DNA from 3 places in the Companilactobacillus bobalius genome. Region 3 is predicted to be linked to each of the others. Evidence: predicted binding sites of a transcription regulator. Region 3 holds the regulator's gene; each other region holds the start of a gene.
The links. The regulator HrcA, encoded in region 3, represses chaperone genes, less so after heat shock. The targets are predictions, from matches to a motif close to TTAGCACTCNNNNNNNNNGAGTGCTAA.

Region 1: a site for HrcA is predicted at 1,913-1,939, ahead of groES (co-chaperone GroES). Genes of this name have one in related genera too.
Region 2: a site for HrcA is predicted at 3,102-3,128, ahead of LKACC16343_RS06860 (Hsp20/alpha crystallin family protein). Genes of this name have one in related genera too.

Annotation. Positions count from the first base shown of each region.
Region 1 is NZ_MYFM01000002.1:359,365-363,794, reverse strand. Features, by position in the region: gene groL (chaperonin GroEL) at 1-1,525, opposite strand, end outside; gene groES (co-chaperone GroES) at 1,580-1,864, opposite strand; gene LKACC16343_RS04875 (CPBP family intramembrane glutamic endopeptidase) at 2,010-2,636, shown strand; gene LKACC16343_RS04870 (AEC family transporter) at 2,702-3,415, opposite strand; gene LKACC16343_RS04865 (cation:dicarboxylate symporter family transporter) at 3,593-4,430, opposite strand, start outside.
Region 2 is NZ_MYFM01000004.1:39,740-44,169, reverse strand. Features, by position in the region: gene ubiE (bifunctional demethylmenaquinone methyltransferase/2-methoxy-6-polyprenyl-1,4-benzoquinol methylase UbiE) at 1-163, shown strand, start outside; gene LKACC16343_RS06870 (LacI family DNA-binding transcriptional regulator) at 394-1,341, shown strand; gene LKACC16343_RS06865 (Hsp20/alpha crystallin family protein) at 2,065-2,502, opposite strand; gene LKACC16343_RS06860 (Hsp20/alpha crystallin family protein) at 2,597-3,034, opposite strand; gene LKACC16343_RS06855 (DUF488 domain-containing protein) at 3,204-3,563, shown strand; gene LKACC16343_RS06850 (helix-turn-helix transcriptional regulator) at 3,591-4,430, shown strand, end outside.
Region 3 is NZ_MYFM01000010.1:26,065-30,494, reverse strand. Features, by position in the region: gene truB (tRNA pseudouridine(55) synthase TruB) at 1-56, shown strand, start outside; gene ribF (riboflavin biosynthesis protein RibF) at 69-1,013, shown strand; gene hrcA (heat-inducible transcriptional repressor HrcA) at 1,183-2,229, shown strand; gene grpE (nucleotide exchange factor GrpE) at 2,246-2,812, shown strand; gene dnaK (molecular chaperone DnaK) at 2,852-4,430, shown strand, end outside.

The DNA of each region.
Region 1 (4,430 bases), on a different contig from region 3:
ATGCAACACTGGCTGCATTTTGTAATGCTGAGCGTGTTACCTTAGTTGGGTCGATGATTCCGGCGTCAACCATGTTTTCCCACTTGTTAGTTGCAGCATTGAAACCAACTTCATTTTCTTGGTTCTTGATGTGTTCAACGATAACTGAACCTTCGAAACCAGCATTTTCAGCGATTTGACGTAGTGGTTCTTCAAGAGCACGTGCAACGATATTAATACCTGTTTGTACGTCTCCTTCTTCTTTAAGAGCAGTAACTTTACCAAGTACATTCATCAAAGCTGTACCACCACCAGCAACGTAGCCTTCTTCAACAGCGGCACGTGTGGCATTTAGAGCATCTTCAATTCTGTACTTACGTTCTTTCAATTCTGTTTCAGTAGCAGCACCAACTTTAACAACAGCAACACCACCAGCTAATTTAGCTAGACGTTCTTGTAGTTTTTCCTTGTCAAAGTCAGATGTTGATTCATTGATTTGTTTCTTGATTGTTTCAACACGTTCGTTGATAGCATCCTTGTTGCCAGCACCTTCAACAATTGTTGTGTTGTCCTTTGTAATAGTAACTTTACCAGCTTGACCTAATTGATCCATAGTTGTGTCTTTTAGTTCAAGACCAAGGTCAGAAGTAATAACTGTACCACCAGTTAATGTAGCAATATCTTCTAGTTGTGCCTTACGACGGTCACCAAAGCCAGGAGCCTTAACAGCAACAACGTTGAATGTACCACGAATCTTGTTCAATACAAGTGTTGGTAGAGCTTCACCATCAATATCATCAGCGATGATCAATAATGCCTTACCTTGTTGAACAATCTTTTGTAGTAATGGCAAGATATCTTGGATGTTTGAAATCTTCTTGTCAGTGATCAAGATATATGGATTGTCGAGGTCAGCTTCCATCTTGTCGTTATCTGTAACCATGTATTGTGAAATGTATCCACGATCAAATTGCATACCCTCAACAACATCAAGTGTTGTATCAATACCCTTTGATTCTTCAATTGTGATAACACCATCGTTACCAACTTTTTCCATGGCATCAGCAATTAATTTACCAGTTTCTTCACTAGCTGATGAAACTGAAGCTACTTGAGCAATATCATTCTTGCCTGAAACCTTATGTGAAATCTTGTGAAGTTCATCAACGGCAGCGTTTGTAGCCTTTTCGATACCAGTTCTGATACCAACAGGGTTAGCACCGGCTGTAACGTTCTTCATACCTTCTTTAACAATTGCTTGTGTCAAAACAGTAGCTGTAGTAGTACCATCACCAGCAATGTCATTTGTCTTTGAAGCAACTTCGGAAACAAGCTTTGCACCCATGTTTTCAAAGTGGTCTTCTAATTCAATACTCTTAGCAATAGTAACACCATCATTTGTAATCTCAGGTGAACCATAACTCTTTTCAAGAACAACGTTTCTACCCTTAGGTCCGATAGTTGTCTTAACTGTATCAGCAAGTTTATTAACACCGTCCATCATCTTTGAACGTGCATCTTCTGAAAATTTAATTTCTTTTGCCATTAATTTTCACACTCCATAATTAAATTCTTTTAGTTAAATTTTTTAAGTTTAAAATTAATCAATAACTGCCATGATATCTTTTTCATGAAGGATTAAATATTCATTGTCTTCATACTTAACTGTTGAGCCTGAGTATTTATCAAAAAGAACTTTATCACCTTTTTTAACGTTCATAGGTAATTTCTTTCCATCTTCAGTAACTAAGCCTTCACCAACGGCAACGACATCGGCTGTTTGTGGCTTCTCCTTAGCGTTGTTTGCTAAAACAATGCCACCAACTGTCTTTTCTTCTTCTTTATCGACTGTTACAATGACTCTATCTCCAAGTGGTTTTAACAATTTAAATCCCTCCGATTATTATTTTTCTTAATGTTTGTTTTTATATCTTTAGCACTCGAACATCTCTTGTGCTAATCACAAGTTTTATATTAACATTTTATTGAAAACATGCAAGTATTTACCTTTAAAAATGTAAGGAGTAATCATGAATTTTCCCAAAAATCAATTCTTCACCCTATTAACATATATCCTTTTGTTATTACTGGGTAGCGTTCTAAATATGTTGTCGGTCACCGGCTCAATCTATTTCATCATTCTCACTTTAGGAGCCCTAGTTGCTACCGGTCTTATGATGTATTTAGTAAAACTAAATGGCCCAAATGATTTCGAAGAGAAAACCGATTTAAATCATAATTTACAATGGATCATTTTAGGAACTATCGGTGCAATTGCTCTTCAATATGGAGTTGGCTTCATCGATCAACTAATTTTCCATACTAGTACTCATTCAGAAAACACCATGCAGCTACTATTGATGGTCAAACCTTATCCATACTATTTCTTATACGTATTGATCTGCGCACCTATCATGGAAGAAATCGTCTTTAGACGTATCTTTTTTGCCAATATGATCAAACCGACTAACATCTACATTGCTGCTATCATTTCAGCATTACTATTTGCCTTCATGCATCAAGATACCAGATTCATCGTTTATGTAGCAATGGGTCTTTGGTTCTCATTTATTTACTACAAATCAAAAAATATCTATGCCAGTGCTGGCAGTCACATTCTGATGAATGCAATTGTTTTAATTTTAGGAACAATATAAAAAGAAGCCAAGTCTTTTAGGATTTGGCTTCTTTTTGCTTCAATTTTTATAATGTATAAAATCTTCTAATGATCAGGTACCTTTAATGGAATCTTTTCGCCTTTGAAAATCTTCTTAGCAGTTATATCTTGTTCAGCTTCCATATCAATATACCTATTATATCTGGCCAAAATAGCATTTATAGATGCTATTGAAAGCTTTTTATAATATTCATAATCATCAACATATCCTGAATCATTATTTTCCATATTCCTTATTAACACCCTATGGGAATCCGATGCCTCTTTTAATTCTTTAGAACTTTTTCCATACTTTTGAACAGTTTCATATAATGCATCACAACTTTTTATACCCTTATCCCTTACTTCACGATCATCCATAGAATCTAAACCGATGGCTAGATTATCCCTATCTTTCTCATTTTGCTTAAGTTGCCGCTGCTGTATCAAATTAATTGCAAACTGCTCGTATTCATAACTTGGCGATTTTGGTCCAACAGTTGCCTCAAAAAGAACAGCTATAGCAAAGCCTATTATTACTGAAGTAAAAACTCTTAGTGGTCGTTTCAATTTCTTAAAGAATAAAGATATGAACAACCATACTAGAAGAATCATTGCTAAAAGTATATATATAAGAAATACTGCCAGAAAAAGCATATACATCATATGATTTGTTTGAAACGGCATTATTATGAATAACAAGCATGGAATTATAACTATGAGTGTACTCATCCAATTCTTGATCATCCACTTACCTAATGTAGTTATTTTTGATTTCATATAGATCCCCCAAATAATTCATATTTTTTGAGTATATTACAGCTTTTCAGTTGGAACAAATACATTAATATCACAAAGAAAATACACTAATATAATAAAAGACATATTAAAAACAGCTCACCGAATAATCGATGAGCTGTTTCTTTGTGTTTAAATCGTTTTTTACTACGCGGATTATTATTCCCCACGCTTGTAGGATGCAACGTACTTTTCCCGTTTATCCTCATCAAATTCCTTTTCACTCTTAGCGATAATAATTGTTGCTAGAGAGTTACCGACGACGTTAACGGCGGTACGTCCCATATCTACGAGACGGTCGATACCGGCAATGAAGGTCAAACCTTGCATTGGCACACCGATAGTTGATACCGTGGCTAAGAGTACGACAAACGATGCTCCAGGTACTCCGGCCATCCCCTTAGATGTTAACATCAATACGACCACAAGGGTAATTTGTTGTCCTAGACTTAAATGAATATTATAAGCCTGAGCCAAAAATAGTGCGGCCAATGATTGATAGATAGCTGATCCATCCAGATTAAAAGTATATCCAGTTGGAATAACGAAACTGACGATACCTTTTGAGGCACCATATTTTTGCATCTTTTCCATCATTTTAGGAAGAGCTGCTTCTGAACTAGCAGTTGTAAAAGCTAAAGTTACTTCGTTTTCAATAATTCTAAACAATTCATAGAAACGAACATGAAACATATGTCCAACCCCAGCCATAATGACAAAGACGAAAAACGCCATTGTTGCATAAGCAATCAGAATGAACAATGCCAATGGTTTCAAAGAGTTAAAGCCCATTTCACCAACGGTAACACCAATCAAGGCACAGACACCAATAGGTGCTAAGCGCATAACCCAATTAGTAACTTTGAACATAACATTGGCTACAGCATTTAAAGTATCAGTGATAATCTGACCTTGTTTGCCAATAGAAGCTGTTCCTAAACCAAATAGAACTGAGAAGAAGATAATTGGTAACATATCACCCTTACCCAAGGATTCG
Region 2 (4,430 bases), on a different contig from region 3:
GAAGAATAAATCTGATTATCAGTACCTAGATGATTCAGTTAATCGTTTTGTCAGTATCAAAAAACTATGTCAGATGATGCAAGATGCCGGATTCAAAGATATCGAAGTTACTGATTTAATGATGAAAGCAGCGGCTATTCATTCGGCAATTAAAAGTATTTAGACAAAACAAAAAGAACACCCGGGGAAGGTGTTCTTTTATTTTTTTAGGGGATTAAATATATATGTTATAGGGGGGATGAGATGAGATATCTCTCATCTACAAGTAATACTATAACCAATAAGTGTGAACCAATTATATTGAAAATGTGAAGATTTTGTGAAGTTCTATTTATTTAGAAATATTATTTTATAACTGTTGTAGCAAGCTAACAATTAAAAGGGGTGCTCAAAATGTCAAATATCAGAGATGTCGCCAAGCTTTCAGGTCATTCAGTTTCAACTGTTTCAAGAGTCATCAATAATCAAAGTTATGTTGCTACCGAAACTAAAGAAGAGATTCTCAAGGCAATGAAGGAATTGAATTATCATCCTAATGATATTGCTAGAGCCTTAAGTACCGGCAAAACTTACCGTGTTGGTGTCGTTATGCCTTATAGTAATCATCCTTATTTTCAAAAGTTAGTTTCCGCTATCACTCAGGCCGCCTTCAAAGAAAACTATCAAGTTACTTTATTGCCTTCTCATTATAATGTTAAAAGTGAGATTAAATATTTAGAAATGTTGAAGCATCAAGCATTCGATGGACTGATTTTTACTTCCAGAGCCATTCCATTTGAAACAATTGTCGAATATCAGAAATACGGTTCGATTACTTGTTGTGAAGATACCTTGGATTACCCCATTTCTTGCGCATACACTGATCGGGAAAAGTCTTATATAGATGCTTTTGGATTATTAAAGAAATTAAAATTTCAAAATATAGGCGTTACGGTAAGTCGTAACGAACAAACGAGTCGAAGTGCTAAATCAACGGTCGATTCTTATTGCAAAGTATTTGGAAAAGAGTGTCCGGAAAAATTATTAGTTCGAAATATGCAGTTTTTTAAAGACGGAATTGAGGCTGCTAAGGAGTTGACTGCTAAAAATCTAAATCTGGATGCAGTTTTTGCCAATGGCGATCAAGTTGCGGCTGGAATTATTTATCAATTAAAGAAAATGCAAATTGATGTTCCAGTTATCGGCCAAGAAAATTTGGATTATAGTTACTTAATGAATTTTTCAACGATTGATCATAAGTTGAATGAAATTGGTGAATATGCTTTTTGGTCTCTGTTTGAAAAAGAAGTCGTTAAGAAGTTGATTCCTGCCGAATTTATTTTACGAGGAGCATTAATTTAATATAAAATATCAAATAAAAAACACCCTTTTTTCGGAAAGGGTGTTTTTCTAGGGGATTAAATATTGTTTATAGGGGGGATGAGAGAAGAGTATTGGCTCTTATCTACAGTTTAATATTACTGGCTTATCAGAAGTTCATAGTTGTTTGAAAATTGTAAAGCATTTTTGGATAGCCCATAGTTGATAAGTCTTTTATATTTTTATAAATTCTTTGTCCTTTTGTAACTTTTAAAGTTACATCCCATGAGAGCAGAAAAAACTACTCTGCAAGGAATAGTATATCGTATTTTACGACTAACTACTACCAACTGGCACGTAAAAGACAATAAAAAAAGTACCTCGGGGAAAGGTACTTTTTATTTAGGGGATTAAATATATATATGTTATAGGGGGGTGAGAAAAGGGATTATCTATATCTCTCATCTACAATTTATATAATACTCAACCTTTATGAATTAAATATTTATAAAATGTGAAGATTTTGTGAATTCATATAAAATGCCGTCCTCCACAACAAGAAAATTTGGCTGGAACGCCATGGGCCGACTTGGAGCTAATTATTTCACACTTCGTGCAAAATAATGGATCTCTAAGTTCGGCCTTTATCTAAGCAATAAATTGCTAAGATAAATCTCATGGCTGAGCCAATTTTCTTGTTGTTCCGGACTAAATCCGGCTTTGTTTCTTAGATGTTTTAAAACCTAAATAGGAACTGCATCTATATTAGTCAATATCGATATGGTGTTCTGAGCTAGTTTTCTTTTCTAACTTAGGGAGGATAACCTTCAAGACACCATTGTCATAGTTAGCTTTGATGTTCTCAACGTCGGCTGCTGGTAAGTGATATTGTCTCATGAAGCGGCCACTTGTGCGTTCGGACATAATCATGTCGCCGTTCTTATCGTTATGATCATTAAAGCTGTCGCGACGGCCACTAACGGTCAAAACATCATCTTGATAATTGATGTCGATATTCTTCTTATCAAAAGCTGGCATATCAATATGTACTTCATAATCTTTATCTGTTTCTTTAATGTCAGTCTTCAAATTAGAACCTTCTAAAGCACTATCTTCGAATAATGATGGAAAACTAGTCATCCATTTGTCTCCATTGAAAAAGTCTCTCATTAAATTGTTACGATTCATAATTTCATTTACCATAAATAATTAACTCCTTTTTAAAAGAATAAATTTGTTTTTTAGCACTCATCGAGTACGAGTGCTAATGGAACTCCAAAAAAATAAGCTTAAAGCGTTAGTCAATATCGATGTGATGTCCAGAATCTACTTCCTTATTTATCTTTGGAAGAGTGATTTCCAAAACACCTTTGTTATATGTAGCTTTGATATTATCTTGATCAACTTGTGGCAATCTGTATTGTCTCATGAAATGACCACTTGAACGTTCAGACATAATTACATCACCATTTTTATCATTATGATCAGTGAAACTGTCACGGTGACCACTAATAGTTAAAACATTATTATCATACGTAATATCAATGTTCTTCTTATCAACTGCGGGAAGATCAACGTGTACTTCATAATTTTGATTATTTTCTTTAATATCAGTCTTTAATGTTGAATCTTCGGGAAAATTATTGTCAAATATAGATGGAAAACTATTCATCCAAGAGTCACTATTAAACCAGTTTCTCATTAAATCGTTACGGTCCATAATTTCATTTGCCATATTTTATTACTTCCTTTCCCTTAATTACAAATACAGTATAAAACCTGAATTATGGAAGTTCAAGAATTTAGCACTCTTAATTAACGAGTGCTAATTTTAGCAAAAAGTAAGTAAAAAATAACCGTATATTATGTGATACAATTAACTTAGTAAAGAAGAGGATGTTAAGATGACTAAATTAGTTATGAAACGTATTTACGACAAAGATTTACCAGCAGGGTATCGTGTGCTGGTAGATCGGCTTTGGCCACGTGGTATGTCTAAAGTACGTGCAGACCTTGACTTATGGGCAAAAGAGATAGCCCCATCAGCAGAATTGCGTAAGTGGTTTGGACATGATCCTGAAAAATATTTAGAATTTAAGAACAAATATTTAGATGAGATTAACAATAATCCATATACCAAAGAATTTCTAAAGTCCTTAAAAGAGGCTCTTCAAACACAAGACGTACTGATACTATATAGTGCAAAAGATGAAGAACATAATGACGCTGTAGTGCTAATGGAATATCTAAATTCGAATATTTAAGTATTGTAGATTGGTTGGCTAACAATTATGGAAGAATTTGATTTGCAATCTTTATTATCTAGTAGTGATAAGTTATTGATTCATCTGTTGCAATCATATGCACAGACCAATGATATAGCTATTTTTGTGTTAAACAATGAGGATCATTTACAGGCTGGAATTTTTGGTAAACTAACGAGGAAAACTGAATTAACACGGGTAAATAAAACTAGAGACTTATCTAAGTTGAGTATTAACAAATGTAAGTATGATATGGAATATGCTGATGCACCGTTGCGTATTTCTATAATCAATCAACGAATAGGAAAAATTTGTGTTGCTCAGGATATTTTGAAAAATACTGATCCGAGTAATATTGTAGTAATTCAAAAATTACAGCAACAAGTTGAATATTTAAGATATTTATTTGAGAGTGTATCAAAGCTGATCATCAAGGAGAGAGGAATTGATGATTTCATAATTAAATATTCACTAGATGTCGACGAAGCTATCGATGATCTCGAAAATGATGAGAGTGGTGCATTGAAGAGAATCAGACATCTGTCGACTTCAAATGAATCGATTATTTCTGCAATTGAGTTTATTGATAATAATTTAGATAAGCGTTTAACACTTGATCAAGTATCGGGCAAAGTTTATTTGTCGGATTATTATTTCAGTAAACTGTTTAAGAGGGAAACAGGTTTGAGTTTTTCGGTGTATTTGAATGCCCGAAAAATTCAAAAAGCCATGATTCTCTTAAAGGAATCAGATAACAGTATTAATGAAATTTCGGATGCATTAGGTTTTACTAGATTGAGCTACTTTAGTCAGACGTTCAAAAAGTACACTGGCTATGCACCGACGAAATATCGTATTGATGGAAAA
Region 3 (4,430 bases):
ATGATAAAGTAAGAAATATGTGGATTCCAGATTTAATGTTATTAAATAATAAATAAAAGAGATTGAAAATGCAGATTATTAAAGTTAAACATCCGCTTCTCAAGCAGCAACGTCCAACTGAGGACACAGTTTTGATCATGGGTTTTTTTGATGGGGTACATCTTGGTCATCAAAAGGTTATCAAAACAGGGGTAGAGCTTGCTCAGAAGCATGGATTAAAATCAGTGTTATTGACCTTTGATCGTTCGCCCAGAACGGTGTATCAATACGAAAACGATTATAAATATCTTTCGACAATGGACCGAAAAGCTGAGTTAGTAGAAAAGCTTGGAGTTGATCAGCTCTATTTTGTTGAATTTGGTCAGACGTTTGCACAATTGAAACCTCAAGAGTTTGTTGATCAATATATGATTGATTTAAACGCTAAATTTGTCGTAGCTGGCTTTGATTATACGTATGGGAAGAAAGATGTTGCCAATATGCAGACCTTGCCACAGTACTCACACAATAAATTTGAAATTGTAACTGTACCAAAACAAGTTTTAGATGATCAAAAGATTGGCTCTAGTGCGATTAAGAAATTTATTTCCGAGAATAAAGTAGAAGAAGCCAATAAATTTTTAGGCTACACTTATCAGAATCAGGGAACGGTGGTTCATGGATTACAACGAGGTCGAACTTTAGGTTATCCAACAGCTAATTTGGCAACCGAGGGTAATCAGTTAATTCCTTCAATTGGGGTTTATGCCACAAGAATTAAGGTCGGCGATACTTGGTACAATTCGATGACATCTGTGGGCTATAATGTAACCTTCAAAGAGAATACTGGAGTTACAATTGAAACTAATATTTTCGATTTTGACGCTGATATTTATGGTGAGCATGTGGCACTAGAATGGGTTAAATATTTACGTGGTGAAGTTAAGTTTGATGGAGCAAAAGGTTTAGTCAAACAATTGGAATTAGATAAGATTAATTCGCTTAAAGTTTTACCAAAAAAAAAGAGAACTTGAGTAAATGACAATAGAGATGTCATCAAGAGTTCTCTTTTTTGATTTCTGAAACTTTTTAGCAAATAATTCCAAAAATTGGGCGTGCATACTTGACACTATAGGGATAGATTGTTATATTTTACATTGTTAGCACTCAGGTATGAATAGTGCTAAAAAGGAGGACGGTATAATGCTATCACAACGTCAAGATGCAATCTTGAGAGAAGTCGTGCGCATATTCACAGATACCGGCCAGCCGGTTGGTTCGAAGACATTGATGAATGAATTACCTTTTCATGTAAGTTCTGCGACAATCAGAAATGAAATGGCAGTGCTTGAAGAAGTGGGTTACCTCGAGAAAACTCATCTTTCATCAGGCAGAATTCCTTCAGCGATGGGATATCGTTATTATCTGGATCATCTGGTACAACCAACTAGTGTACCGCAAGATATAGCACAGAGAATTGACGATGACTTTGGTAAAACATATCATCAAATTGATGATATTATCGAACAATCTGCCAAGATTTTATCTCATCTAACTAGTTATACAGCAATCACATTAGGACCGGAGAGCAGTTCAGTTCTTTTAACAGGTTTTAGAATCGTTCCCTTGAATCCACATCAACTTATGGCAATCATTGTCACAAGTGATAATAATGTTGAGAATAATATTTATACAATCGATGATGATTTTGATACTTCATTAATTGAAAAGATTGTTAACATTGTAAACGATAAGTTAGTTGGACAGCCTTTGCCTAAAGTTGTTCAGATGCTTCATACCGATGTTCCAGCAATTCTTTCCGAATATATGTATTCAACTGATGGTTTGTTGGATATGATGGATCAGCTCTTTAAGAAGGCTGGTGCTGAGAAGTATTACGTTGATGGACAATTGAATTTGTTAAATTATGCTAATAATGATGATCTATCGCAAGTTCAATCGTTGTTCTCAATCATCAATCAAAGTACTGATTTAAGAAAATTGATTGATCCAAGTATTTCTGACGATGCCATTAAGGTTCGTTTAGGAAGTGAACTTGGGAGTGATGCATTGAAGAATTACAGTATTATTACTGCTAATTATGATGTTGGTCATCATGGTAAAGGTGTTATTGCTTTATTAGGGCCAACGACAATGCATTATTCACAGTTGATAGGTTTACTTGGTGAGTTCAGAGTTGAATTAGCCAAAAGATTAATTGATTATTATTCAAGGTATGATGATTCTTGAAATTTAGGAGGAAGTAATGGCAGATAAAGAAAAAGATCAAGATTTGAAGACTGCTAAAGAAGCAGCTCCCAAGACTGATAAGAAAGCTGATAAAAAATCAGCTAAAAAGGATGCTTTGGTTGATCCTAAAGATAAAGAAATCAAAGATCTTAAGGCTAAGAATGATGAGTTGTCAGACAATCTCTTAAGAACACAAGCTGAACTTCAAAATATGAACAAGCGTCATAGTAAAGAAGTTGCTAATATTCTTAAGTATGATGGTCAAAAATTGGCAACTGAGATTCTTCCCGTTATTGATAATCTTGAACGTGCCTTGGCAGTTGATGCTGACGATGATGCCAGTAAGCAACTTAAAAAAGGTATTGAAATGGTTCAACAACATATGGCTAAGGCATTGGAAGATAACCATGTGATTGTTATTGACAATGCTGGTGAGAAATTCGATCCAGCAGATAGTCAAGCTGTTCAAACTGTTCCTGCTGATGATAAGCATAAGAAGGATACAGTCGTTCAAGTTTTACAAAAGGGTTATAAATTAGAAGATCGTGTACTTCGTCCAGCAATGGTCGTTGTTGCTCAATAGTAAATAATTAAATAAGAAAATTAAAAGAGGTTAAGGTTTATGTCAAAAGTTATTGGTATTGATTTAGGTACTACAAACTCTGCTGTAGCCGTTCTTGAAGGCGGTTCTCCAAAGATTATTACAAACCCAGAAGGTGCAAGAACTACTCCTTCAGTTGTTGCTTTTAAAGACGGTGAAATCCAAGTTGGTGAAGTTGCAAAGCGTCAAGCAATCACTAACCCAGATACAGTTTCATCAATCAAGCGTCATATGGGTGAAGCAGGTTACAAGGTTACTGTAGCCGGCAAATCATATACACCACAAGAAATTTCAGCATTCATTCTACAACACATCAAGAAGTTCTCAGAAGACTACTTAGGTGAAAAAGTTACAGATGCTGTTATCACTGTTCCTGCATACTTCAATGATTCACAAAGACAAGCTACTAAAGATGCCGGTAAGATTGCTGGTTTGAACGTTCAACGTATCGTTAACGAACCAACAGCTTCAGCACTTGCTTATGGCCTAGATAATGACAAGGGTGACGAAAAAGTTCTTGTTTATGATCTTGGTGGTGGTACATTTGATGTTTCCGTTCTTCAATTAGGTGACGGTGTCTTCGAAGTACTTTCAACAAATGGTGACACACATCTTGGTGGTGATGACTTTGATCAAAAGATCATCGACTGGTTAGTTGAACAATTCAAGGCTAAGAATGGCGTTGATTTGGGACAAGACAAGATGGCTCTTCAAAGATTAAAGGATGCTGCTGAAAAAGCTAAGAAGGACTTATCAGGTGTTGCTCAAACATCAATCAGTCTTCCATTTATTTCATCAGGTGCTAATGGTCCACTTCACTTGGAAGAAACATTGACACGTGCTAAGTTTGATGAATTGACATCAGATCTTGTTGAAAGAACAAAGATTCCTGTTGACAATGCTTTGAAAGATGCAAATCTTACAAATTCAGATATTGACAAGGTTATCTTAAATGGTGGTTCAACACGTATTCCTGCTGTTCAAGATGCTGTTGCTAAATGGACTGGCAAAGCTCCAGACCACTCAATCAACCCTGATGAAGCTGTTGCTCTTGGTGCTGCTATCCAAGGTGGTGTTATCTCTGGTGATGTTAAGGATGTTGTTTTACTTGATGTTACACCTCTATCACTTGGTATCGAAACAATGGGTGGTGTCTTCACTAAGTTGATCGATAGAAATACAACTATCCCAACAAGCAAGTCACAAGTATTCTCAACTGCTGCCGATAATCAAAGTGCTGTTGATATTCACGTCCTACAAGGTGAACGTCCAATGGCTGCTGACAATAAGACTTTAGGTCGTTTCCAATTAACAGATATTCCTGCTGCACCTCGTGGTGTACCTCAAATCCAAGTTACATTCGATATTGATAAGAATGGTATCGTAAATGTTTCTGCTAAGGATATGGGAACAAACAAGGAACAAAAGATCACTATCAAGAGTTCATCAGGTTTGAGTGATGAAGAAATTGATAAGATGATGAAAGAAGCTAAGGAACACGAAGAGGAAGATAACAAACGTAAGGAAGAAGTCGATGTTAAGAATGACGTTGAACAAACATTATTTGCAACAGACAAGACTCTAAAAGACGTTAAAGGCA